Linked DNA regions of Draconibacterium halophilum. The main gene of each other region encodes a partner of the protein of the gene in region 2 in a complex. Links are inferred from orthologs where the notes say so. Each region holds a gene or a part of one and is shown on either strand. Other genes may lie near its edges.

What was found.
Region 1: the proteins of secA (region 2) and secY are in contact, whole or in part, in a crystal structure (PDB 3DIN), measured with the Thermotoga maritima proteins. The link is inferred for Draconibacterium halophilum from one-to-one orthologs. Residues at the interface, in WP_004082002.1 of Thermotoga maritima: Glu261, Ala262, Arg263, Lys300, Ala301, Arg302, Thr303, Ile304, Ile305, Leu323, Tyr324, Asp325, Pro326, Val329, Ser330, Tyr333, Ile336, Lys340, Phe345, Val349, Glu363, Phe364, Tyr374, Ser375, Gly376, Gly377, Glu393, Ile395, Thr482, Ser483; in WP_004081795.1 of Thermotoga maritima: Glu108, Gly109, Glu110, Glu111, Ala236, Glu237, Arg238, Arg239, Ile240, Thr241, Ile242, Gln243, Tyr244, Ala245, Arg246, Arg247, Val248, Thr249, Gly250, Arg251, Arg252, Val253, Tyr254, Gly256, Ala257, Ser258, Thr259, Tyr260, Leu261, Pro262.

The regions. Positions count from the first base shown.
Region 1 is NZ_CP048409.1:1,566,765-1,582,538, reverse strand. What follows is about bases 72-2,930. They hold secY (preprotein translocase subunit SecY), read right to left. Parts: upstream 2,238-2,930; coding sequence 906-2,237; downstream 72-905. Other genes in these bases: rpmD (50S ribosomal protein L30), read right to left, coding at 2,780-2,930; rplO (50S ribosomal protein L15), read right to left, coding at 2,244-2,690; infA (translation initiation factor IF-1), read right to left, coding at 622-843; rpmJ (50S ribosomal protein L36), read right to left, coding at 438-554; rpsM (30S ribosomal protein S13), read right to left, coding at 72-413. Outside these bases: rpsK (30S ribosomal protein S11), read right to left, coding at 1-23; more of rpsM, read right to left, coding at 36-71; more of rpmD, read right to left, coding at 2,931-2,962; G0Q07_RS06370 (ribosomal protein S5), read right to left, coding at 2,970-3,362; G0Q07_RS21395 (hypothetical protein), read right to left, coding at 3,335-3,484; rplR (50S ribosomal protein L18), read right to left, coding at 3,491-3,847; rplF (50S ribosomal protein L6), read right to left, coding at 3,867-4,421; rpsH (30S ribosomal protein S8), read right to left, coding at 4,437-4,844; rpsN (30S ribosomal protein S14), read right to left, coding at 4,866-5,135; rplE (50S ribosomal protein L5), read right to left, coding at 5,138-5,695; rplX (50S ribosomal protein L24), read right to left, coding at 5,695-6,018; rplN (50S ribosomal protein L14), read right to left, coding at 6,036-6,401; rpsQ (30S ribosomal protein S17), read right to left, coding at 6,404-6,667; rpmC (50S ribosomal protein L29), read right to left, coding at 6,675-6,878; rplP (50S ribosomal protein L16), read right to left, coding at 6,892-7,314; rpsC (30S ribosomal protein S3), read right to left, coding at 7,343-8,053; and 11 more genes. UniProt on the Escherichia coli protein: The central subunit of the protein translocation channel SecYEG. Consists of two halves formed by TMs 1-5 and 6-10.
Region 2 is NZ_CP048409.1:2,688,859-2,700,553, reverse strand. Bases 30-3,888 are described here. They hold secA (preprotein translocase subunit SecA), read right to left. Parts: upstream 3,551-3,888; coding sequence 230-3,550; downstream 30-229. Other genes in these bases: G0Q07_RS10795 (hypothetical protein), read left to right, coding at 3,833-3,888; lgt (prolipoprotein diacylglyceryl transferase), read right to left, coding at 30-217. Also shown: more of lgt, read right to left, coding at 1-29; more of G0Q07_RS10795, read left to right, coding at 3,889-3,988; G0Q07_RS10790 (hypothetical protein), read right to left, coding at 4,047-4,517; G0Q07_RS10785 (hypothetical protein), read right to left, coding at 5,110-5,580; G0Q07_RS10780 (nitroreductase family protein), read left to right, coding at 5,848-6,366; G0Q07_RS10775 (pyridoxal phosphate-dependent aminotransferase), read right to left, coding at 6,356-7,513; G0Q07_RS10770 (SIS domain-containing protein), read right to left, coding at 7,737-8,672; G0Q07_RS10765 (fructosamine kinase family protein), read right to left, coding at 8,751-9,641; G0Q07_RS10760 (ATP-binding protein), read left to right, coding at 9,741-11,695. UniProt on the Escherichia coli protein: Required for protein export, interacts with the SecYEG preprotein conducting channel.

The DNA.
Region 1 (15,774 bases), 1.1 Mb from region 2 along the record:
CTTGATCCTGTTTTTTTTGCCATAACTCAAATTCCTTATTTAGTGGCCATTTTTTTATTCGCAACAGTTTTACGTTTACCTTTACGGGTACGTGCGTTGTTTTTTGTGCTTTGTCCGCGAACCGGCAAACCGATACGATGACGAATACCACGGTAACAACCAATATCCATTAAACGTTTAATGTTCATCTGAACTTCTGATCTTAGCTCACCTTCTACTTTGAAGCTATCACCGATAACTTCACGTACAGCTGCTAAATCTTCGTCCTTCCAATCCTGAACTTTTACGTTACTTTTTACACCTGCTTTTTCAAGGATTGTGACAGCCCTGCTGCGGCCAATACCATAAATATAGGTAAGTGCAACCTCACCTCTTTTATTACTTGGAATATCAACACCTACTATACGTGCCATAAAATTCTTCTTTTAAAAGATTAATTACCCCTGACGTTGTTTAAACTTAGGGTTCTTTTTATTAATCACATACAAACGTCCTTTTCTGCGGATGATTTTGCAGTCTTCGCTACGTTTTTTAACTGAAACACGAGTTTTCATCTTTATTATTTTTTAATTTTTTGTATCGATGTCCGACATTTATCGGGACTCGTTTCAAATACAATCTTTAGTTTTTATACCTAAACGTAATTCTACCTTTAGTTAAATCGTAAGGAGACATTTCGACTTTTACTTTATCCCCTGGCAAAATTTTAATATAATGCATCCGCATTTTCCCCGAGATATGTCCTGTGATCACGTGACCGTTTTCCAGTTCTACCCGAAACATAGCGTTCGATAATGCTTCTATAATTGTTCCATCTTGTTCTATGGATGGTTGTTTTGCCATAAAAATCCTCTTTTAAATTTTTTTGAATAAGTTGTTTACCAATAATCTCGTTACAATTTGTCTTACATTCCTCCAAGCCCCGGACGTCCCTTAATTCGGCCTGATTGCATCAAGCCGTCGTAATGGCGCATCAAGAGGTGACTTTCAATCTGCTGCAGGGTATCTAACACTACACCAACAAGGATTAACAGCGATGTACCCCCATAAAACAGGGCAAACGACTGGCTAATCCCAATCATCATAGCAAATGCCGGCATAATTGTTACCAGTCCTAAGAAAATGGAACCCGGTAAGGTTATACGCGACATAACGGCATCAAGAAATTCTACAGTTTTCTTTCCTGGCTTAACACCCGGTATAAAACCTCCGTTTTTCTTCATGTCTTCTGCCATTTGCGTTGGGTTAATAGTAATAGCTGTGTAAAAATACGTAAAAGCTACCACTAATAAAAATTGTGTTAAATTATACCAAAATCCAGTGATGTTTGATAAGGCAGCCGCCACACCACGCAGATTTTCAGAATTAGCAACACCAACAATGGTAATAGGCACCATCATAATTGCTTGCGCAAAAATGATAGGCATTACACCTGCGGCATTAACTTTCAGAGGGATGTACTGACGTACTCCGCCATATTGTTTGTTACCAACAATTCGTTTCGCATACTGAACCGGAATCCTACGGGTTCCCTGTACCAGGGCAATTGATGCCATAAACACGACGAACAGAATAACAAACTCTACCAGGAACATTACTAAACCTCCACCAGTAACACGTGCTCCAAATTCTTGAACCACGGCCATTGGTAAACGAGCAATAATACCAATCATAATGATTAGTGAGATACCATTACCAATTCCTTTATCGGTAATACGTTCTCCCAACCATAATACAAACATTGACCCAGCTGTTAAAATCACAATAGAAGGGGCGTTAAACCATATTCCTTGCATTGCGAAAGCCGAATCGGGTAACTGCATGTGTAGATTGGTTAGATATGCCGATGCTTGTGGAATCAGAATTAACACGGTTAAATAACGTGTAATCTGATTAATTTTCCTTCTTCCTGACTCTCCCTCTTTCTGCAACCTCTGGAAATAGGGAACTGCGATACCCATTAACTGGATAACAATTGAGGCAGAAATATACGGCATAATTCCTAAAGCAAAGACTGAAGCCTGTGCAAATGCACCACCCGAAAACATGTTAATCAATCCCAACAATCCATCAGAAGTCTGATTTTGCAGGTTTTGTAACTGAGCCGGATCAATTCCCGGAAGCGAAACAAACGAACCTAACCTGTAAATTAACAGGAAAAACATTGTTGTTCCAATTCTGAACCTTAGATCTTCAATCTTATAAATATTCTTTAGGGTCTCTATAAATCGTTTCATTACGGTTTAAAGTATTTCGGTTGTTCCTTCTAATTTTTCTATTGCTTCTTTCGCGCTTTTTGAAAATGCGTTGGCTTTAACGTCTAATTTTTTAGTTAAAATACCACCGCCGAGAATTTTAATGTTCTCGTTTTTCGACACGATACCTGCTTTAATTAAGGATGCTTTGTCAATTACTGTCAGGTTATTCTTTGTAGCAATGTTCTCTAATACATCAAGGTTGATCGCTTTGTATTCAACACGATTGATGTTTTTAAATCCCATTTTTGGAACTACACGTTGCAAAGGCATTTGACCACCTTCGAAACCGATTTTCCTTGAATAACCTGAACGCGACTTTTGACCTTTATGACCACGAGTTGATGTGCCGCCACGGCCTGTGCCCTGACCACGACCAATTCGTTTTGTTGTTTTAGTCGATCCTTCTGCAGGTTGTAAGTTGCTTAAATTCATCTTATTAAATATTTTTATATTCAATTGAATAAGATGGAACGGGTCTCGAGTACTCAAGACCCGTTTCATAATTTCAATAGTTTGAAATATTACTTCACTTCTTCTATAGACAGTAAATGACTCAATTTGTTAGCCATACCAACAATTTGAGGGGTAGCTTCGTGAACAACAGGTTGGTTTAATTTTTTCAACCCTAACGACTCCAATGTTGCTTTTTGTCGTTTTGTTGAACCGATACCACTTTTTACTTGTGTTATTTTTAATTTCGCCATAACTCTGTTATCCTTTAAAAACTTTTTCCACTGATACACCTCTGTGTTCTGCCACCATATAAGCATCCCTTAACTCGGTTAAAGCAGTCATTGTAGCTTTTACCAGGTTGTGCGGATTTGATGAACCTTTTGACTTCGCCAAAACGTCATTAATACCGGCACTTTCCAGTACTGCACGCATCGCACCACCAGCCTTAAGACCAGTACCCGATGAAGCAGGTTTTAACAGGATGTTAGCTCCCCCAAATTTTGCAATTTGTTCGTGTGGTATTGTTCCGTTAATAACCGGAACTTTTACCAGGTTCTTTTTAGCTGCGTCAACACCTTTTGAAATTGCAGTAGTTACTTCACTTGCTTTTCCAAGGCCCCAACCTACAATTCCATCCTCGTTTCCAACGATAACAATGGCAGAAAAACTAAATGTACGTCCCCTTTTGTTACTTTGGTTACACGGTTAATGGCTACCAACCTGTCTTTTAATTCCAGGTCGCTTGTTTTTACTTTATTACTTACTTTCGCCATAATGTATTAGAATTTAAGGCCACCTTCGCGGGCAGCGTCAGCTAATTGTTTTACTCTTCCGTGGTATAAATTACCACCTCTGTCGAATACAACTTCAGTAATTCCGGCTGCCAGTGCTTTTTCAGCAACTGCTTTACCAACCATCGCAGCCTTTTCAGATTTTGATCCGCTGTTTCCTGCGATACCTTTATCTGAAGATGAAACTGCCAACAAAGTTGTTCCTTGTGCATCGTCGATAACTTGAACGTAGATTTGTTTGTTACTTCTGTAAACACTTAATCTTGGACGTTCTGCTGTGCCGGAAACAACTGTGCGTACGCGACTTTTTATTCTTGCTCGCCTTTGAACTTTTGTTAATGCCATAATAATTAATCTTAAAAAATTATTTTGCAGCGGCTTTACCAGCTTTACGCCTCAATTCTTCGCCAACAAACTTAATACCTTTTCCTTTGTAAGGTTCAGGTTTACGGAATGATCTGATTTTCGCGGCCACCTGACCAATTAATTGTTTGTCGTGACTTTTTAGAGTCACACTTGGAGTACTACGTTTATCAGATACAGCCTCTACTTTTACTTCTGATGGAAGTTGCAGGTAAGTGTGGTGAGCAAAACCTAATACAAGGTCGAGCACGTTATCTGGCAATACTTCTGCACGATAACCTACACCAACTAATTCCATTTTTATTTCGTATCCTTTCGATACGCCTTCCACCATGTTATAGATCAAAGATCGGTACAGTCCGTGCATTGACTTTTCGCGTTTTGATTCGCCGTTTCTTTTAACTTCGATTGTTGCATCTTCTACTGCAACATCGATTGACGGATCAACTTGCTGAGTCAATTCACCCAGAGGTCCTTTTACGCTAACAACATTGTCGTTAACTTTTACTTCTACTCCTGCTGGTATTGAAATGGGTAATTTTCCTATTCTTGACATGACTGTTCCTCCCTATTAATACACGTAACATAATACTTCTCCACCTACTTTTTGCTCACGAGCTTCTTTATCGGTAATTACACCTTTAGAGGTAGAGATTATTGCTATGCCTAAACCATTTAGTACGCGTGGAATACTTGCGGAATCGCAGTATTGACGCAAACCTGGTTTACTAATGCGTTTTAACGCTTTTATTGCAGATACTTTTGTTTCTGTATTGTATTTCAACGCAATTTTAATATTACCCTGAACGCCAACACCTTCTTCAAATTTGTAGTTTAAGATGTAACCTTTCTCTTTTAAGAGTTTGGTTATTTCTTTTTTTAAGTTTGAAGCTGGAATGTCAACTACACGGTTTTTTGCCATAATTGCATTTCTTACCCTTGTCAGATAATCTGCTATTGGATCTGTTACTTTACTCATTTTTCAAGTTTCTTTTAACGATTACCAACTTGCCTTTTTAACTCCAGGAATTAAGCCGTTTGAGGCCATTTCCCTAAAATCAATCCTGCTGATACCGAATTGGCGCATATATCCTTTCGGACGTCCGCTTAGTTTACAACGATTGTGCAAACGTACTCTCGACGAATTTTTAGGTAGTTTTTGCAAACCTTCCCAATCGCCTTCAGCTTTCAGCTTGGCACGTTTTTCGGCGTATTTCTCAACTAATTTTGCACGTTTCACTTCGCGTGCCTTCATTGATTCTTTAGCCATTACTAGTTCTTTTTAACATTTTTAAATGGTAGACCTAATTCTTTCAACAAAGCAAAACCTTCTTCATCGGTTTGTGCAGAAGTGACAAAGGTAACATTCATTCCGTTGATCTTACTAACTTTATCAAGTACGATCTCCGGGAAAATTATTTGTTCCGGAACGCCAAGTGTGTAGTTTCCACGACCGTCCATTTTGCTTTCGATACCTTTAAAGTCGCGAATACGTGGCAGTGCCACAGCAATTAAACGATCTAAGAATTCATACATTTGGTCGCGACGCAATGTAACACGCACGCCAATTGGCATTTTCTTTCTCAATTTGAAATTAGAGATATCCTTTTTTGACATTGTTTGTACGGCTTTCTGGCCGGCTATCATTGTCATTTCGGTTGTTGCTACGTCGATCAGTTTTTTGTCGGCGATTGCTGCTCCAACACCCTGGTTAAGGATGATCTTTTCTAATTTCGGAACCTGCATTACAGAAGAGTAATCATACTCTTTCTTTAAGGCAGGGATAATTTCTTCCTGATATTTCTTCTTAAGAGTTGGTACGTAAGCCATTACTTTATCTCCTCTCCTGATTTTTTCGAAATACGAACTAATTTACCATCGTCATTCAATTTCCTTGCAATACGTGTGGCTTCACCTGTTTTAGGATCAACCAACATAAGGTTGGAAATATGCACCGGTGCTTCCTGTTCAACAATACCTCCCTGTGGCGCTTCCGCGTTAGGTTTGGTATGCTTTTTCATCATGTTCACACCTTCAACTATTGCTCTGTCGGTTTTTCGGATCACTTCCAGTACACGACCTTTTTGGCCTTTACTGTTACCAGCGATCACAACCACAGTGTCACCTTTTTTTATGTGTAACTTTTTCTGCATTTTGAGCTTTTTTCTTATTACAATACTTCTGGAGCGAGTGAAATAATTTTCATATTCTTCTCGCGTAATTCACGTGCTACCGGCCCGAAAATACGAGTTCCCCGCATTTCGTTTGCGCTGTTAAGAAGTACTACTGCGTTATCGTCGAAACGAATATAAGAACCGTCTTGACGACGATTTTCTTTTTTCGTACGTACAACAATTGCGCGTGATACAGTACCTTTTTTCATCTCGCCTCCGGCAAGTGCACTTTTTACAGTAACCACAACAGTGTCGCCTAACGAAGCATATCGTTTACGTGTTCCGCCTAATACACGGATCACCAAAACTTCTTTTGCTCCACTATTATCGGCTACTGAACATCTTGATTCTTGTTGTACCATGATTACTTAGCTCTTTCAATTATTTCAACTACTCTCCAACACTTGGTTTTACTTAAAGGACGAGTTTCCATAATCCTTACTGTATCGCCAATGTTGCAATCATTTTTCTCATCGTGGACATGAAACTTGGTAGTTTTGTTAACGAACTTACCATAGATCGGGTGCTTTTCCTTGCGTTTTTCAGCAACCACAATCGATTTGTCCATTTTATCACTAACAACGACCCCGACTCTCTCCTTTCTGAGATTTCTTACTTTATTTTCCATCGTTGAATTACTTCTGATTTTCGTTTAATTCTCTTTCGCGAAGAATTGTATTCAAGCGTGCAATGGCTGCTTTAGTTTCCTTAATTTTGTTAGGATTCTCAAGCGGCGATACGGCATGATTCATTCTTAGGCGAACAAGATTTTCTTTTTCAATCTGCAGACGCTCAACGATTTCGTTGATCGCCATTTCTTTGATTTCACTTACTTTCATGATTCACCTAATTTTATTCTTCAACATAATCACGTCTAACCATAAACTTTGTTTTTACCGGTAGTTTCTGAGCTGCTAGTCTTAAAGCTTCTTTAGCCATTCCTAACGGAACACCATCAGCTTCAATAATAATACGGCCCGGAGCTATCGGAGCAACAAATCCTTCAGGAGCACCTTTACCTTTACCCATCCTTACTTCGGCTGGCTTTTTGGTAATCGGTTTATCGGGGAATATTCGGATCCAAATTTGTCCACGACGTTGCATGTGACGTGTTACCGCAACCCTGGCAGCTTCAATTTGCCTACCGGTAATCCACGACTCTTCCAACGACTTTATTCCAAATGAACCAAATGCCAATTGGTTTCCGCGTTGTGCGTTACCTTTCATTCGGCCCTTTTGTACTCTTCTAAATTTTACTTTTTTTGGCTGTAACATCCTTTTTTAGATTATGAGTGTTAAACCACTATTTTCTACGACGGTTGCGGTTACCACCACCTCTGTTTCCACCACGTCCGGACTTTTGTCCGAGGTTAGGAGAAAGGTCGCGATTTCCATATACCATACCCTTACAAATCCAAACTTTAATTCCAATAAGTCCGGTTTTTGTTAATGCTTCTGCCAATGCGTAGTCAATATCTGCACGCAAAGTATGTAGCGGAGTACGGCCGTCTTTATACATCTCGGCACGTGCCATTTCTGCTCCGTTTAACCTACCCGAAACCAAAATCTTGATTCCTTCGGCTCCCATTCTCATGGTTGAAGCGATGGACATTTTAACAGCTCTACGGTAAGCAATCTTACCCTCAAGCTGACGTGCGATGTTATTTGCAACGATCTTAGCGTCCAGTTCAGGACGTTTGATCTCGAAAATGTTGATTTGAACCTCTTTTTTGGTAATGTTTTTTAATTCTTCTTTCAGTTTGTCAACTTCCTGACCTCCTTTACCAATAATAATACCTGGTCGCGAAGTATGAACGGTTATGGTGATCAGCTTCAAGGTACGTTCTATAACGATTCTTGAGATGCTGGCTTTGGCCAAACGAGCGTTCAGGTATTTCCTGATCTTTTGGTCTTCAACCAGCTTATCGCCGTAATTATCACCACCGAACCAGTTTGAATCCCATCCTTTGATGAAACCCAAACGATTTGCTATCGGATTTACTTTTTGTCCCATGTACTATTAATTAAGGTTTTCTTCAACAACACTTTCTTTACTGTCTACGTAAATAGTCACGTGATTCGAGCGTTTTCTGATACGGTGTGCACGACCCTGGGGAGCCGGACGTAAACGTTTCAAAATACGACCTGAATCTACCATGATTTGTGATACGTAAAGTTCACTTTCTTCTAAACGAACTCCTTCGTTTTTAGCCTGCCAATTGGCGATGGCCGAAAGCAGAAGTTTTTCTACCCTGCGCGATGCTTCTTTTGAAGAATACTTCAATACATCTAACGCTTTATTAACCTCCATTCCACGGATCATATCGGCTACTAACCTCATTTTCCTTGGAGATGTAGGGCAGTTTCTTAAAACAGCAAAATATTGTTGTTTTTTCTCTTCTTTTCTTTTCTCTGCTGCTAGTCTTTTTCTGGCACCCATTGTACTTACTTTTTAAATATTAATGCCTATCTTTTCTTATTACCAGCATGCCCCTGAATGTACGGGTTGGAGCAAATTCGCCCAAACGGTGTCCCACCATATTTTCGGTGACATATACCGGGATGAACTTGTTTCCATTATGTACTGCAATAGTGTGTCCTACAAAATCAGGAGAAATTACTGATGCTCTAGCCCAGGTTTTCACAACCGATTTTTTGTTCGATTCATTCATCGCTACAACTTTACGTTCTAGCTTGAAATCGATAAAAGGGCCTTTTTTTAATGAACGACTCATAATTTATTCCTCTTTATTTTTTCCTACGTTCTACAATATACTTGTTGGAAGCTTTTTTCTTCGAACGGGTTTTATAACCTTTCGCAAGCATACCATTTCGTGATCTTGGGTGTCCTCCTGAGTTTTTACCTTCTCCACCACCCATTGGGTGATCGACAGGATTCATTACTACACCACGAACACGAGGTCTTCTTCCTAACCAACGCGAGCGACCGGCTTTACCCGATTTCTCAACGATATGTTCTGTATTTCCAACCGTACCTACTGTAGCCCTGCAGGACGTAAGTACCATACGAGATTCGCCTGAAGGCAATTTCAAAATTGCGTATTTACCTTCACGTGAGGTCAATTGTGCGTATGCACCTGCACTACGCGCCATAACTCCACCCTGTCCGGGATGAAGTTCAATGTTGTGTACCAAAGTACCCAGAGGTATTTCAGCCAGGGGAAGACAATTCCCAACTTCAGGTTCGATTCCAGTACCGCTCTTTACAGTTTGGCCAACTTGCAACCCGTTAGGCGCAATCATGTAACGTTTGTCACCGTCTTCGTATTTCAGAAGCGCGATGCGAGCAGTACGATTTGGATCGTACTGAATTGAATCGACTACAGCTGCAACACCGTCTTTATCGCGCATAAAGTCGATAATACGGTATTTGCGTTTATGTCCCCGCCTATATACCTCATTGTCATACGTCCCTGGTTATTACGACCACCGGACTTTTTAATGGGCTCCAACAATGATTTTTCAGGCGTAGATGCAGTAATGGTATCAAAAGCACCAATTACTTTGTGCCTCTGACCCGGAGTTACTGGTTTCAGTTTTCTTACTGCCATAATACTAATTAATTATACGATTATATATTACTATAAAAGTCAATACTATCTCCATCAACCAAAGTAACAATAGCTTTTTTGTAAGTTGTTGTTTTACCGGTAATAATACCGCCTTTGGTGTATCTCGATTTTACTTTACCACCATAAACCATGGTATTCACGCTTTCAACCGAAACGTTATAAAGATCTTCAACCGCTTTTTTAATTTCAGGTTTACTTGCATCGCGAGCTACCACAAAACCGTAACGGTTAAAACGTTCCGACTGGTCGGTCATTTTTTCTGTAACTAATGGTTTTACTAATATTTCCATTTTTTTTATCCGTTAAAGTTTAAATGCTTCTTCAATTTTCGCAACAGATCCTTCGCAAAGCACAATCGCTTTTGCATTCAAAATCTGATAAGTACTTAACTCAGAAGCAGTTACAACCGATACGTCTCGCAAATTTCGCGACGACAAATATATGTTATTATTTTCAGTTGGTAAAACGAAAAGTGCCTTTTTTTCAGCTATTTGCAGATTACTTTGTAAGGCTACCATCTCTTTTGTTTTCGGAGCTTCAAAATTGAAGTCTTCAATAACAACGATGCTCTTATCGTTTGCTTTGTAAGTTAAAGCTGATTTACGGGCCAAATGCTTTACTTTTTTGTTCAGCTTGAAACCGTAGTTACGCGGACGTGGACCAAAAATAGTACCACCACCTCGGAATAAAGGAGACTTGATACTACCTGCACGTGCCGTACCGGTACCTTTTTGTCTTTTAATCTTTTTGGTGCTTCCTGTTATTTCAGCCCGTTCTTTAGTTTTACTTGTACCCTGGCGTTGGTTAGCCATGTATTGTTTTACATCCAAATAAATGGCGTGGTCGCTGGGTTCAATACCGAAAATCTGGTCGTTTAAAGTGACTTTCTTTCCGGTTTCTTTTCCTTCTATATTCAGTACACTTAGTTCCATTGTTTTCTAATAATTAAGTATGAACCTTTGGCGCCAGGTACCGAACCTTTTACCACTATTACATTCTTCTCGGGAATAATCTTTACTACTTCAAGGTTTTCGATAGTAATTGTCTTACCACCGTCTCTACCAGCCATACGCATACCTTTAAATACGCGTGAAGGCCATGATGATGCACCGATAGAACCAGGTGCTCTCAGCCTGTTGTGCTGACCGTGTGTAGCATCATTAACACCACGGAAATTGTGACGTTTTACTACACCCTGAAAACCTTTACCTTTTGAAACTCCGATGATATCAACATAGTCCTTCTCTTCGAAGATGCTAACATCAATCTCTTGTCCCATTTCAAACTCTTCCTGATAGGTGTTATGAAACTCTACTACTTTGCGCTTTGGTGAAACACCAGCCTTTTTAAAGTGGCCAACTTCAGCTTTAGTGGCGTGCTTGTCTTTTTTCTCGCCATAAGCTAACTGAAGCGCTTCGTAGCCGTCGGTCTCTGCCGTCTTCACTTGTGTAACTACACAAGGTCCGGCCTCAATCACAGTGCATGGGATGTTTTTCCCCTCAACACTGAATACGGATGTCATTCCGATTTTTTTTCCAATAATACCAGCCATTTTTTTCGACTACTTTAGATTATCAAACTTTAATTTCTACTTCAACGCCACTAGGAAGCTCCAGCTTCATTAATGCGTCGATTGTTTTAGCGGTTGAGCTATAAATGTCGATCAAACGTTTGTAAGATGACAACTGAAATTGCTCCCTCGATTTTTTATTTACGAAGGTTGAACGTAAAACGGTGAAAACTCTGCGATGAGTAGGAAGTGGAATAGGACCACTTACTACAGCACCTGTAGTTTTTACGGTTTTAACGATTTTCTCAGCCGACTTGTCTACCAAGTTGTGATCGTACGATTTTAGCTTAATCCTGATCTTTTGACTCATAAGAGAAAATTGTTACAAATTATTATAATAAATCAATTCTTCCTTGTACATCTGTCAACACTTTCTCGGCCAAACCTCGTGGCACTTCGGCATAATGGCTAAATTCCATTGAAGAAGTAGCACGACCCGATGAAAGTGTACGTAATACGGTAACATAACCAAATTGTTCTGACAGTGGAACTTTTGCTTCGATTACTTTCGCGTTACCTTTGCTATCCATACTTGCAATTTCGCCACGACGACGGTTAAGGTCGGCAATAATATCACCCATGTACTCCTCAGGAGTAACAACCTCAACATTCATAATTGGCTCAAGAAGTGCAGGTTTTGCTTTCGATGCAGCACTTTTAAATGCCTGGCGAGCACAAATCTCGAACGATAACTGGTCTGAATCTACAGGATGGAACGAACCATCAATCAAAGTTACTTTCAGGCTATCGATAGGGAATCCTGCTAACGGACCATTTGACAATGCATCTTTAAAACCTTTTTCTACAGAAGGAATAAATTCACGAGGAATACGTCCACCTTTTACCGAATCGATAAATTCAAGACCTTCTTTTCCTTCTTCAGCAGGTTCTACCTTTACAATAATATCGGCAAATTTACCGCGACCACCTGTCTGTTTCTTAAATACTTCGCGCAATTCAACCGACTGAGTAATTGCTTCTTTGTAGGCAACTTGTGGCGCTCCCTGGTTACATTCTACCTTGAATTCGCGACGTAAACGGTCAACCAAAATTTCAAGGTGAAGTTCACCCATACCGCGAATTACAGTCTGACCTGAATCTTCATCGGTACGAACAACGAATGTGGGATCTTCTTCTGCCAGTTTTGCCAATCCATTTCCTAATTTGTCAACATCTTTTTGCGACTTAGGCTCAATGGCAATACCAATTACCGGTTCCGGGAAATCCATGCTTTCCAGCTCGATTGGGTTTTTAAGGTCGCCCAGTGTATCTCCGGTACGAATATCTTTAAAACCTACTGCAGCACAAATATCACCTGCTTCGATAACATCTTTTGGGTTTTGCTTGTTAGAGTGCATCTGGTATAAACGCGAGATACGCTCTTTTTTTCCTGTACGCGAGTTGTAAACAGTAGAACCCGATTCGATTTTACCAGAATATACACGAATAAATGCCAAACGACCAACAAATGGGTCGGTAGCAATTTTAAATGCCAAAGCTGCCAATGGCTCATCAGCATCAGGCTTACGTGTAACTTCTTTATCAATTACAGGGTTTTTGCCTTTAATTTCACCTTTATCAAGTGGTGATGGCAAGAACTCACATACAGCATCCAGCAAACGCTGAACACCTTTATTTTTAAACGCTGATCCACACATCATTGGAATGATTACTCCTTCCAAAGTTGCTTTACGGATTACAGCCAACATTTCGTCTTTAGTTATTGAATCTGGATCTTCGAAATAACGTTCTAAGATCTCGTCATCAACTTCAGCTACTGCTTCAACCAAATTTTCTTTCCACTCTTCAGCTTGCTCTTGCAAATCAGCAGGAATCTCATCAAGCACATACTTGGTTCCCATTGTTGCGTCATCTTCCCAGCGGATTGCCTTCATTTCAACGAGGTCGATTACCCCTTCGAAAGTTTCTTCAGAACCAATAGGAATTTGCATTGGTACCGGATTAGCACCTAATTTTTCTTTAATTTCTTTATAAACATTAAAGAAATCAGCACCCTGACGGTCCATTTTATTTACAAATGCAATACGCGGAACACCATATTTTTCGGCCTGACGCCATACTGTTTCCGACTGTGCTTCTACACCACCAACGGCGCAGAACAATGCTACAGTTCCGTCCAGGATTCTCAATGAACGCTCAACCTCAACAGTGAAGTCAACGTGTCCTGGTGTATCTATAATATTTACTTTGTATTCCTGCTCTTTGTGCTTCCAAAAAGTAGTAGTTGCAGCAGAAGTAATAGTAATACCTCTTTCCTGCTCTTGCTCCATCCAGTCCATGGTAGCGGCACCATCGTGCACCTCACCAATACGGTGAGTCAAACCCGTATAAAACAGAATTCTTTCTGTTACAGTGGTTTTACCGGCGTCGATATGCGCCATAATACCAATGTTTCTGGTATATTTCAGATCTTGTTTAGCCATTTTTTAAACCTATTTTCTATTACCAATTTTACTAAACTATATTATACTATCTCTAAACTAGAATCTGAAGTGTGCGAATGCACGGTTAGCTTCTGCCATTCTGTGCGTATCTTCTTTTCTCTTGAATGCTCCACCTTCTTCATTAAAAGCAGCAATAATCTCTGCAGATAATTTATCAGCCATTGATTTTCCCGAGCGTTTACGGGCAAATATGATCATATTCTTCATGCTGATGGCATTTTTTCTTTCCTGACGAACTTCCATTGGAACCTGGAATGTAGCACCACCAACACGGCGACTCTTAACCTCTACATTTGGAGTAATGTTCTCCAATGCTTTTTTCCAAACTTCAAGTGGTGATTGCTCTGCATCTTTCATGCGTTTTTCTATCAGATCCATAGTATCGTAGAAAATGCTGTAAGCTGTAGATTTTTTACCATGTACCATCAGGTCGTTTACAAAGCGAGTTACCAGAACATCATTAAATTTTGGATCTGGTAACAAAATCCTCTTCTTTGGTTTTGACTTTCTCATTTTAAAACTTTTTAGTGTTATCTAAATCGGCTGCCCTTAGGCGGTCTTCAGTTCATCTCCGGAAGACAATCGAGAGAATTCCTTACTCAACCAAACCACTGAAAATAACGTAGTTAATTACTCTTTTTACTTGTTTATTTTTTCGGTTTTTTCGCACCATATTTCGAACGACGCTGAAGACGACCTTCAACACCGGCGGTATCCAATGCACCGCGAATTAAGTGGTAACGTACACCCGGAAGGTCTTTCACCCTACCTCCACGAACAAGCACAATTGAGTGCTCCTGAAGATTGTGGCCTTCACCCGGTATGTAAGCATTCACTTCTTTGCCATTGGTTAACCTTACCCTTGCAACTTTACGCATTGCCGAGTTAGGTTTCTTTGGCGTAGTGGTATAAACACGAACACATACTCCACGACGTTGTGGGCATGAATCTAAAGCCCGAGACTTACTTTTCTCGACTTTAACTTGTCTTCCTTTTCTAACTAACTGTTGAATAGTTGGCATAACTACCTGTTTTTTATATAGTTAATAATCTTTATTCAAAATGGACTGCAAAATTATGCAAAAATCCTTAATTATCAATCGTTTCGAGACGAAAAAGCGCACTTTCCCCCTAAAAACGGCTCGCAAAAGTACAAATTTTAATCAAAGCACAATAGGTTTTAATCTTTTTTTTGAAAAAATTAAGATTGAAAAGGATTGAGAGAGAGAAGCTTGTAGAACGACGAAGAAAGGACGATTCCGGGAAAAAAGAACAACGGACTTAGCATTTCTTTCATATTCAATTTTACAATCGCCAGCCCACAATTAATAAGGTGAATATTTCTAAATGCAAATTGCAGCTGAGATGGAACAAAGATCACTGATTTATCCTTTCCTTCCAAAGCGATTTTAATGGGTTAAAAATGCGCTGAATAAGACGCAGATCTTCGGTTATAACTTCGGCTTGCCCCATTAACTGACTTTGCATTTGCAATATATTATTGTAATTGGTTACCAAACCGTTAGGAAAAATGATTTCTACCATATAAAAACTATCTTCGGGTACCAGCGAAACACTTTTTACTTTACCGCGCACCAAACCGTATTCCATGTAAGGGTAATTGTCGAATTTCACGTTTACATCCAACCCTTCTTTTACCTTTCCCGATCCCCGAACAGGAAGTTCTACCTTACCAATCACTTCGCCCACATCTTCTGGCACGATGGTTAAAACACGATCTCCTTCTGCAATATTCTGATTCTCCGCATAAAACTTATTAAAAGTAACTACTCCATCAATTGGCGAACGCAACACATAAGTTAAAAACCAGTCGCTTGCCTGGCTCTTCAGGTTATTAAAGGCCTCAATTAATGCCGATTCATATTGAGTTTTAAAATCGTGATATTCCTTTTCGTTTTCAATGATTTTTTGATCCAGTTCGCTTATGCCAATTTGTCTTTCGGCCAATGTTGAACGAATGCCATCTAACTCCGATTTTTTACTTAACATTTCTGATTCCGCATCTTCCAGCACTGTTGAAGACACCACATCACCAGCCAGCAATTTTTTCTGCCGCTCGTAATTGCGCAGCTTAATCTGGTATTCC
Region 2 (11,695 bases):
CCACAACGGTTGCAATTATAATGTAAAAAAACAGACTGTCGATCCATTTCTGACTTACATTTTCCGACTTTAACATTTTCTCGCCAATGTAGTAGCCAATTAAAAATCCTGTGGCAAACAATAAACCATACCAACGTATCGACAGGGGCCCGAGGCTAAATATTTCAGGATCAACATTCCAGTGAATGAAGTTCAGCAAACTGATCATATTCATCATGTAGTTTGATTATTAAGCACCACCTCTTCCGTGGCATTGTTTGTATTTTTTACCGCTTCCGCAAGGACACGGATCGTTACGTCCAACACGTTTTTCAACTTTAACAGGCTGAGGTTTTGCCTTTTCGCCCGTATTTGTATTGGCACCTTCCATGGCATTTTCAGCCGAAGGGAGTTCCGATTTTTGGGTTTTATAACGGCTCATGTCCGTCTTTCTTCGTGTTTCTGCCTCACGCACCTGATCGGGATTCTGAATAGGAATCTGTCCTTTCATTAAGGTAGAAACAACATCTTTATTCACCTTGGCAACCATTATTTTAAACAGGTTAAACGACTCAAACTTGTAGATCAACAACGGGTCTTTTTGCTCGTAAGTAGCATTTTGCACCGATTGTTTCAAATCGTCCATCTCGCGGAGTTGTTCTTTCCATGATTCATCAATTGTATTTAACACAATCTGTTTCTGGTACGATTTCACCAACTCTTTACCCTTATTATCGTAAGCTTTTTCAAGGTTACAAATAATCTGGAATACGCGTTTACCATCGGTAATAGGAACAACAATATTTTTATAAACCTCTTTTTTTGTTTCGTATACATTTTTTATAACCGGAAAAGCCTGCTGCGCAATAGTATCAACTTTACGGTTGTAATTGTTGATCATCTTTTCATAAATACGTTGGGATATATCCGCGGCGGCCATACTCTTAAATTCATCCTGATTAACAGGCGATTCCAACGAAAGCAATCGCAATAGTTCCATGTTGAAATCTTCGAACATATCAGAACCGTGGTATTCATTTACCAGCTCTTCAACCGAATCGTACATCATATTCAGCACATCAACTTCCAAACGTTCTCCGTATAATGCATGACGACGTTTTTTGTAGATCACTTCACGCTGCGAGTTCATCACATCATCGTATTCCAACAATCGTTTACGAATTCCGAAGTTATTCTCCTCGACTTTTCGTTGTGCTCTTTCGATCGATTTAGAGATCATTGAATGCTGAATCACCTCCCCGTCTTCCAACCCGAGTTTGTCCATAACTCCGGAAATACGATCGGAGCCAAATAAACGCATCAGATTATCTTCAAGCGACACATAGAATTGCGAAGACCCCGGATCTCCTTGTCGTCCTGCTCGTCCTCGCAGCTGTCTGTCAACACGTCTCGAATCATGACGCTCGGTACCAATAATTGCCAAACCTCCGGCCTTTTTCACCTCATCTGACAGCTTAATATCAGTACCACGACCAGCCATGTTTGTTGCAATTGTTACTCCTCCGGCCTGACCGGCTTCAGCAACAATATCTGCTTCGCGAGCATGCAACTTCGCGTTCAAAACGTTGTGCTTAATTCCTTTTATTTTCAGCATTCGGCTAAGCAACTCCGAAATTTCAACAGAGGTAGTACCCACCAATACCGGACGACCTTTTTTGTTTAGTTCAACAATCTCGTCGCTAACGGCATTGTATTTTTCCCGTTTCGTTTTGAAAACCAGGTCTTCCCTATCGTCGCGAACAATCGGACGGTTGGTAGGAATTACCACTACTTCCAATTCGTAAATATCCCAGAATTCTCCTGCTTCTGTTTCCGCAGTACCGGTCATACCGGCCAGCTTGTGATACATTCTGAAATAGTTCTGAAGCGTAATGGTTGCAAAAGTTTGCGTTGCCGCTTCAACTTTCACCTGTTCTTTGGCTTCAATTGCCTGGTGTAAACCATCGGAATAACGACGACCTTCCATAATACGTCCGGTCTGCTCGTCTACAATTTTCACCTTGTTGTCCATAACCACATATTCCACATCTTTTTCAAACATGGTATATGCTTTTAACAACTGGTTTATGGTATGAACACGTTCCGACTTAACAGCGTAGTCCTGTAATAGCTTATCTTTTTCAACCACTAACTCGTCGGGCGACATTTCGCTGTTTTCCAGCTCTGCCATTATTCCTCCCATATCAGGGAGAACGAAGAATTCAGCATCCTCAAAACCTTTCGATACCAAGTCGATACCTTTATCGGTTAGCTCAACTGAATTTTGTTTTTCCTCGATGACAAAATAAAGCGGGTCGGTAACAATATGCATATTTTTGCTGTTCTCCTGCATGTACAGATTCTCTGTTTTTTGCATAACAGCTTTTATGCCTTCCTCACTCAGAAACTTAATGATGGATTTATTTTTAGGCATCCCCTTGTGGGCGCGCAGTAAAAGCAAACCTCCTTCTTTTTTCTCTTCGGAAGTAGCATCGGGCTTTGTTAGCAGGCGTTTGGCATCGATAAATATCTTATTTGTCAATTCGCGTTGCGCCTTGTATAATTTCTCTACATATCCTTTAAGTTCTTCAAACTGCTGATTATCGCCTTTTGGCACCGGCCCGGAAATAATAAGCGGCGTACGTGCATCATCAACCAAAACCGAGTCAACCTCGTCGACAATGGCATAATGATGTTTGCGCTGCACCAAATCTTCCGGATTAATGGCCATGTTATCGCGCAGATAATCGAAACCAAATTCGTTATTTGTACCAAAAGTGATATCGGCGTTGTATGCTTTTCTTCGGGCTTCAGAGTTTGGTTGGTGTTTATCAACACAATCAACCGATAAACCGTGGAACTCGTACATTGGCCCCATCCACTCGGCATCACGTTTCGACAGGTAGTCGTTAACCGTAACAATATGCACCCCTTTTCCGGTGAGCGCATTCAAGAATACCGGTAATGTAGCCACAAGTGTTTTCCCTTCACCGGTTGCCATCTCTGCAATATTACCACGATGAAGAACTACTCCACCAATCAGCTGAACATCGTAGTGAATCATGTTCCAGGTTACCCTGGTTCCACCGGCTATCCAACTATTCTCCCAGATGGCTTTATCGCCATTAATTTTTATGCTGTCGCGGGTTGCTGAAAGATCGCGGTCAAAATCGTTGGCTGTAACCTCAATGCTCTCATTTTCGAAAAACCGGCGAGCTGTATCTTTTACAACTGCAAAAGCTGTTGGAAGTATTTCATTGAGTACTTCTTCGATTTTCTCAACTATCTTTTCTTCCAGCTTATCAATGCGCTCGTATATCTTTTCGCTTTCCTGAATTTCAACCTCTTCAACTTCTATTTTTAATGCAGCAATTTCATCCTCTTCAGGTTTAATACGATCAGCAATTGCCTGCTTTAATTTCGCCGACTCGGCCCTAAGATCATCATTTGATAATTTGGTGATTCTATCGTATTCCGCTTTTATTTTATCGATGATAGGAGTTATTTCCTTAATATCCCGCTCCGATTTGTTTCCCAGAAGTTTCCCCAGGATCTTATTTACAAATGCCATCTGTGCAACTTATCTTTAAATTATATAAAACCTGTGCAAATGTAATTAATTGTACAGGCTAAAAAAACATTCGATTTACTTATTACTAATAATTATGCCAAATAGTTTTAGCTCATTTTTCCAGACACATTAACAGTTTTGAGGCCTATTATCTGACAATATCACTGTCATATGCGCATACGCACTTTTGACTTTCAGACAGGTGTAAGAACAGTTTTTTAGGCATTTTTAATATTTTTGACACAAACATTTCGGATGAGAGATTTAAAAAATACCTGTTTTTTGTGTAAGAAAGCAATCACTTCTGGCAATTCAGAACTGAACCCGGTTATTAACATGCCGGTTTGTTTTAATTGTAAAGGTACTGATGCGGAGAAAAAAGAAGAGAAAGAGGTGCTAGACAGTTTGGCCGACGGATTTGTATGTGGCTGCATATAAAAAAACCGCGATCGCTCGCGGTTCCTTCAAAATTACTCTATGAAATAAAATTTGCTGTTTAGTTTAAAAGATGTGTATAACCATCGTTAATAAGGTCGGGCAAATAACTTGCAATTAATCCCAATGCTTTTTCATCATCTACTTTATTAGGTGTAATGATTCGCTGACGCTGCAGTTCTTCTTTGCTGATTACTGCGCGTGAGATTCGTTTAGGAACTTCGCTCCAAGCTCTTCTGGTTTCTTTCGCACCAAATCCTTCGTTGGTTGAAGCGTAGCTTACCTGGAAATGTTTTGAATGTACAACATACTCAACGCCCTCAAGAGTTTTACGTTTTACAACTGTTACCGGCTCTTCTTCGTTACTGTAACTTACTGTCCAAAGTGCCTTTACTGTTTTTCCCATGTATAGATTATCAACTTCTTCAATCTCGAACGATTTAAATTGAGTACGTACGCCTGTTGCTGATGCACTAACTGAAACTAGCACGAATGCTAAAACCAATACGGATAATAAATTTAATTTTTTCATGACTCTAAATTTTTGTTTTCTGACTGTAATTGTTTTCATTATTATTTGTACTGTAGTGACGCACGAATTACATTTTGGTGACATGCAAAAGCCTTGCTATAAAACAGATTCCGTTCACAGAATAATGTTGCTTTTTTCATTTTAATATTTATTTCGATAATTTACTTTCAATCTGCAATTAAAAGACATGCATATCCTTTAAATAAAAATCCCCATTGAAGGTAAGCAAAACAACCGGCGTTTCATGCAATTTCACACTATCAGTCAACGGCTGATTTTATCGACAAAATTTTTGTGCTTTTTTAGGTTTTCGATTGCTAAAATTCAGCTTCATGCAGCTTTTCGCGGCCTCGTGTCGGCTTGAAAACAACTTCAAACATGATGTCGCAACTTCACGAGAATAAAAAAACAGTTACAATAATCCACCATCGTTTGGTGAACTTCAAAATCAACTTCCCTGATAAACATCACCAAGCAATGAAGGGATGAAACAAATTTATAGCCACCTCTCATCGATGAATGTCAATAAAAAAAGCCACCCGTAATACGGATGGCTTTCGAATTAAAATTACTTCTATTCTATGTATTGCTATTAATTGAGTAAGTGCGTATATCCATCATTTAACAAATCAGGAAGATAGCTTGCAATTAAGCCCAAAGCCATTTTATCATCAACCTTGTTTGGCGAAATGATCTCCTGATTCTTTAATTGATCCTGATTAATAACTGCATGGTTTATTTTGTTATCTACATTACACCATGATTTGCGAACTTGTTTTGCACCAAAACCCGATGCCGAAGCCACATAACGAACAGCAAAGAACTCTGAACTTACCACATATTCAGTTCCCTCAATAGTGTTTCTTTTAACAACGGTAACCGGTTTTTCCGATTTGTCGTAACTTAAGGTCCAAATTGCATCAACTTTTTTGCCCATGTACAAATCGTCAACAAGGGTAAATTCAAATTCATTAAATTCGGTACGTATTCCGGTGGCGTTGGCAACCGAGCTTGCCATTACAATAACTGTAATAATTGCGATTATAAAATTTACTTTTCTCATGACATTAAAATTTAAGGTTCAACTTTAATTTTTCTTATTGTTTAATTTCCGTGCAAATGACGTATTATTTTCAATGCTGCAATCGGAAATATCGATGCTCTAAAACACATTTTAATCGCCACTAAAACATTGAAAATAAAAGACATTAAGTACAAATCATTTTTCTCTTACACTCTGATTTTTTAAATTTGAAAAACGGATAAAAAATTGATAGAAAAGCCGTATTTTGCTTACACTTTTAAAACAAGAAAAATTTTATCTTTATATATGAATTTGTCAGAAATCATTAAAAACAGATACTCCGTAAGGGATTATAAAGACATCAAAGTAGAAAAGACACTCATTTTAGACCTAATAGAAGCCGGCAGGATGGCTCCTTCGGCCGTTAATTTTCAGCCCTGGCAATTTGTTGTAGTGCAAGACAAAGAGGTTTTAACGCAAATCTATGATTGTTACGACCGCAGTTGGTTTCGCTCAGCACCGGTAATTATTGTAGCTTGTGCCGATCTTTCTCAGTCGTGGAAACGGGCTTCAGATGGAAAAGACTCAGCAGATATCGACCTGGCAATCGCCATCGACCATATTACCTTAAAAGCCACTGAACTGGGCTTGGGAACCTGCTGGGTATGTAATTTTGATGTAAACAGTTGTTCCGAGCTGCTGCAACTTCCGAATAACATCGAGCCTATTGCATTGATTCCTGTGGGCTATCCCAACAGCAGCAGACCGGATAAAAAGCGCAAACCCATTGAAGAGATCGTTCATTTCGACCGATTTAATCCTTAGCTTTATTGTGAAATTTGGCCAGGTAGTTTTGTAATCGGTCCATACCTTCTTTAATATTCTCGATTGAATTGGCATACGAGAAGCGCAGAAATCCTTCACCATTAGCCCCAAAATCGATGCCGGGAGTAACTCCAACATGGGCTTTCTCTAGTATATCAAAAGCCAGCTTGTAACTATCGTTTGAAATATGTTTTGCATTTACCATTACATAAAAGGCTCCCGTAGGTTTTACTTTAATGTCGAATCCCAATTCGGTTAGTCGTTTAATCAAATACTTACGCCTTTTATCATAGATTAAGCGCATCTCTTCTATTTCATCACCTGCATTTTTTAACGCTTCAATTCCGGCACGCTGTGTGGTAGAACCGGCACAAATAAACAGGTTCTGCTGAATTTTTTGCATACATCTTACATATTCTTTTGGAGCAATTACATAACCCAGGCGAAGACCGGTCATGGCATAACGTTTCGAGAATCCGTTTAACACAAAGGCTTTATCTGTAACTTCCAAAATGGAATGGGCACGATCTTCGTAAACCAGACCGTGGTATATCTCGTCAGAAATTATTGGGATATCAAAAGTTACCAGCTCTCTCATCAAATCAACCGACAATAGGTTTCCTGTCGGATTCATAGGGCTGTTTATCATTATTGCGCGGGTTCTGTTGGTAATGCGCTTTTTAATTTCCTCGTAACGATATTGAAAACCATCCTCCTCATAAACCGGGACATTTATTGGTTTAGCCCCAATAAACCGGATAAAATTGGCATAACAAGCATAACCGGGGTCAGAAATAATTACTTCATCATCGTTTTCGCAAAGCACACCCAGGGTTAATAAAATAGCTGGCGAACTTCCCGACGTTACAATTATCTGCTCGGGCGAAACAGAAACGTTATACTCATCCTTGTATTTTTCAGCAATTTGTTTGCGCAGTTCAGGATCGCCAAGACTGTGTGTATAATGCGTCCGGCCTTCATCAAAAGCTTTTTGTTCAGCCTCCAACACACATTTAGGAACATCAAAATCGGGTTCTCCAACTTCAAGATGAATAACATTTATTCCCTGCTGCTCCATTTCGGCAGCCTTCTCAAGAACCTCCATTACAATAAACGGGGTAATTTCCTTAGCCTTTTGTGCGATCATTAAAATCGGAATTTGGTTTTGGGGCTAATTTAAACAATAATACCAATTTGATGATAAAATGCCGTATTGGATATTCTGGTTATTTTTCGATTGTACAAGGCGGAAAATTATAGCATAGCCTTAGCTACGTTATTATTTTTCAACGCAGTAGAAACGGAAAAGAACAAATTTATATGTGGCATATTGTGTTCAATTTGGTATAAGCAAAGTGGCAACAATGGCTTTACTCATAATTTTTATCAATAGTAACTTTACTTACCACTTTATCGCCTACCTGAAAGAGTGTTTTAACTTTTAGTTTCTGCGATAAGTATTCAGCAGCAAAATAAAATGGGATGGGTAAGGTAAGCGGACTAAATATGCTTTCAACATATTTATTACATAGTTCGTATGTTTCGGCACCTGCGCTATTTACTTTTTTTAGTAGCTTTTTTGTACGGTTATGCTCGCGCCCTTCATGGTTAATGGCAATAACCATTGAGTCTTTGGCCGTTTCAATAAAACCATGTTCGTATTGCGAAACCGACATGCTTAAAACCGGCCTACGCATAACCTGGCTAAGTACAAGAGCGGCAACCTTTGCCGTAGCAACATTTGGACCGTTACCAAGAATATATACACAACAACGTTTTTTTCGTTTTGTGCGCGAATATATTTTTGCACCAATCTCTGTTCCTACCTCTTCAAAACCTGTCTGATATTTTTTTAATGCCTCTACTGCTTCAGCCGGATCAAAACCAAAGCCTAAATACAAAACCAATAATGTATTAATGTAAGTTTTTGTGGCTATATGATTTTCTACTCCCGAATACAACAATACTTTTTTCGAGCAATTCGGGTGATTTCCCAAAGCACTTTTTTCGTTGTTTACAACAGCTATAAATGACTTAAAATAATCGGCACACCATATCGTTTCAGAACTTTGTCCCGATTGAGAAATAAGTACGCCTTTATCCGGCTCTTTGTACTTTAACAGGTAATTAAAATATTCCGCTGCTTTTTCAGGGAAAAAGTTTATTCCCATATAACGAAAAGCTTGTGTTGCAATATGCGAAGCTCCCATACCAATATAAGGTACATCCTCCGGCAATATCAATCCTTTGTTCTTCTTATAACAAAGCTCAGCTCTGTACGGTATCTCAAAAACTTCATCTTTCATTGCTGTAACCTTTTGTATTATAACTTATAAGTTACAAAAACAAACCTTACAAATACAAGTAATTGCGCGAAAAGAAGTTTATAAATACCGTTTTGCAATGGCAACTGCCTGTGACAAATAAGCGCCTCCAAATAAATAATAATGATTAAGCACATGGTACAATTGATACAGCTGGTTTCTTTCTCTCCAGTCTGAATCGAGAGGAAAAACTTCGTTGTAGGCAGCAAAAAATTGCGAAGAGAAACCGCCAAACATAGTAACAATTCCAAACTCCATTTCGCGATGAGAATAACTGGCTGCCGGATCGATTAACACCGGCCCGTTATTCGTTAACATATAATTTCCCGACCATAAATCGCCATGAATTAACGAAGCTTTTTCTTCATTCGGAATCAACACCTCTAACCGATCCAGTAACGATTCAAACAATCTCATTTGAGAACTATCTATTCCTCTGGCTTCCTGAATCATTTTCAATAAAAAGTATAATCTATTATCCCGATAAAATTTCACCCAGCTTTTTTCCCGCGTATTATTCTGGGTAGTTGCCCCACAGTAATTATCTGAATAAAATCCATATTCGTTTTGCTGATACTTATGAACGAGCGCTAATCCTCTTCCCAACCGTTCGGATTGATCTGTAGCTCCCGGCACCATATATTCCATTACTAAAAAAGCAGGGGTTTCATCGATCTCTTTTGTACAAAATACTTTTGGAACACATACTGTACCGTCTGTCGCCTTACTAAGTTCATTTAAACTTTCTGCCTCACGGGTAAATAAATCGCTTTCGCAATCCGAGTTCCATTTTAGAAAGAAGCTGCCGCAATTTGTATCTATTTTCGAAGCATGATTAATACATCCACCCGATAAAGATGTAGCTGAAGCAATGTTTACATTTTCGCCAAATACCTCCGTTAATCGATCCTCAACCTCTTTCTGAATAATTTTTATACTTTTTTCAATCATTTTGTAAACTTAATTTTCAACATTCGTTAATATGTTTAAATTTAACAAGAATTAAAATTTCAAAAAAAACTTTTTAGATTTGTTTGAAAATAACCCAATATGCGAATTATTTTAATTTGCGTAATAGTATTTACTAATTGCTATTACCTAAATGCTCAATACAAAATTGGAGCCAGCAACAATTATCCTCCGTTTAATTATATCGATGACAATGGCGAATTGGTAGGATTTAACATTGACATGGTAAAGGCTATTAACAAGCTTTACAATAACCAGATTGAAATATCCGGAACAAATTGGCAAACCGTTAATAAAATGCTGGAAGAAGACCTGATAGACGGCATTGCCGGAGCACATTATCCGGGCTATCCCGACAATAAGCATCTATACACCAGATCGGTAATCAATACCTCACATTGTTTCTTTTACAACAGCAACTTTCACAATAAAATTACTATAGAAATGCTGCGAACGATGAAAGAACCTGTTGTTGCTTTATGGAACAATGAAGTTCTTGTTCGGTATATGCTTAGTATTAATCCATCAACAAAATTTGTTTATGCCAATAACTACAACAGTCTAATACAGCTTCTCGACGATGATAATACAACATGTGCTATTGCTCAGCGAATAGGAGGAAAGTATGATGTAATTCAACATGAAAAGGAATACATAAAAACCACGAATCATCGCATATTGGAACGCAACATGGGTTTTATGTTGTCGGCCAATTCAGTTGAGCTTGCTGCAATGATTAATAATGCAACCGAAGTATTGCTTTCAAATGGAGAATACCAGCGAATTTACGACAAATGGCTTGCAGCGTACGATAAGGAAAGCAACCAATTAAGTGATTACTGGCGATACATTATCTTTCTTAGTGCCATTGTCATCACTATTATTCTTTTACTTATTGTGATTAACCGAATACTTCAGTCCAGAGTTCAAAAGAAAACCAAAGACCTTCAACATCAACTCCACCTGAATTCAGAAATGCTGGAAGAGCTTTCGCGGCAAAAAAACAAAGCAGAACAAAGTGACAGAATGAAATCGGCCTTTCTGGCAAATATGAGCCACGAAATACGAACTCCGATGAATGGTATACTTGGCTTTGCAGAATTACTAAAAACGCAGGAATTTTCAGAAGAAGAAGACCTTCAATTTATAAGCATTATTCAGCAAAGTGGCGACAGAATGCTTAGCACTATAAATAATATTATTGACATATCGAAGATTGAATCGGGAAATGAAGAGGCACAGATCAGAAGAGTAGATATCTCCCAAATTATATGCGATCTTGGCGACTTTTTCATGGCTGAAACAAAAGAAAAAGGTATCGAGCTCATCATTGAGGCAGATACAAACGAAGCAACTTCTAACTTTTATAGCGATAAATACAAGCTAACATCAATATTAACAAACCTGATTAAAAATGCCATTAAATTTACCCACGAGGGTCATGTGAAAATTGTATACGCGCTAAGTGGCGACAATTTAAAAATTACAGTTAGTGACACCGGCATCGGGATTGCCCCCGAAAAGCAAAAAGAAATATTTGATTACTTTGTTCAGGCAAATCACTCGCATTCAAGTGGATACGAAGGATCCGGTCTTGGGCTATCAATTACGCGTGGTTATGTAAAATTACTAAATGGCGAGATTAGTGTTTCTTCTACGCCCTTAAAAGGCACCTCATTTACCTTTGTATTACCCAATCTAAAAACGGAAAACACGAAAGAGGAATTAACAGTAAAAGAAAATACGGCAGAACAACTTGAAGATAATAGCAATAACAATTTAAATATTATCATAGCTGAAGACGATGAAATATCTTACAATTTCCTATGCCATATACTTTCCGATGTATCAAACAGTTTGAAGAGGGCTAAAAATGGCACTGAAGTGGCTCAACTTGTTCAGGATAATCCGGATACAGACGTTGTATTAATGGATATAAAACTACCTGAGATTAATGGATTTGAAGCGACGAAAAGGATAAGGACATTTAACAAGGATGTTTACATTATTGCACAAACTGCTTACGCACAGGAAAA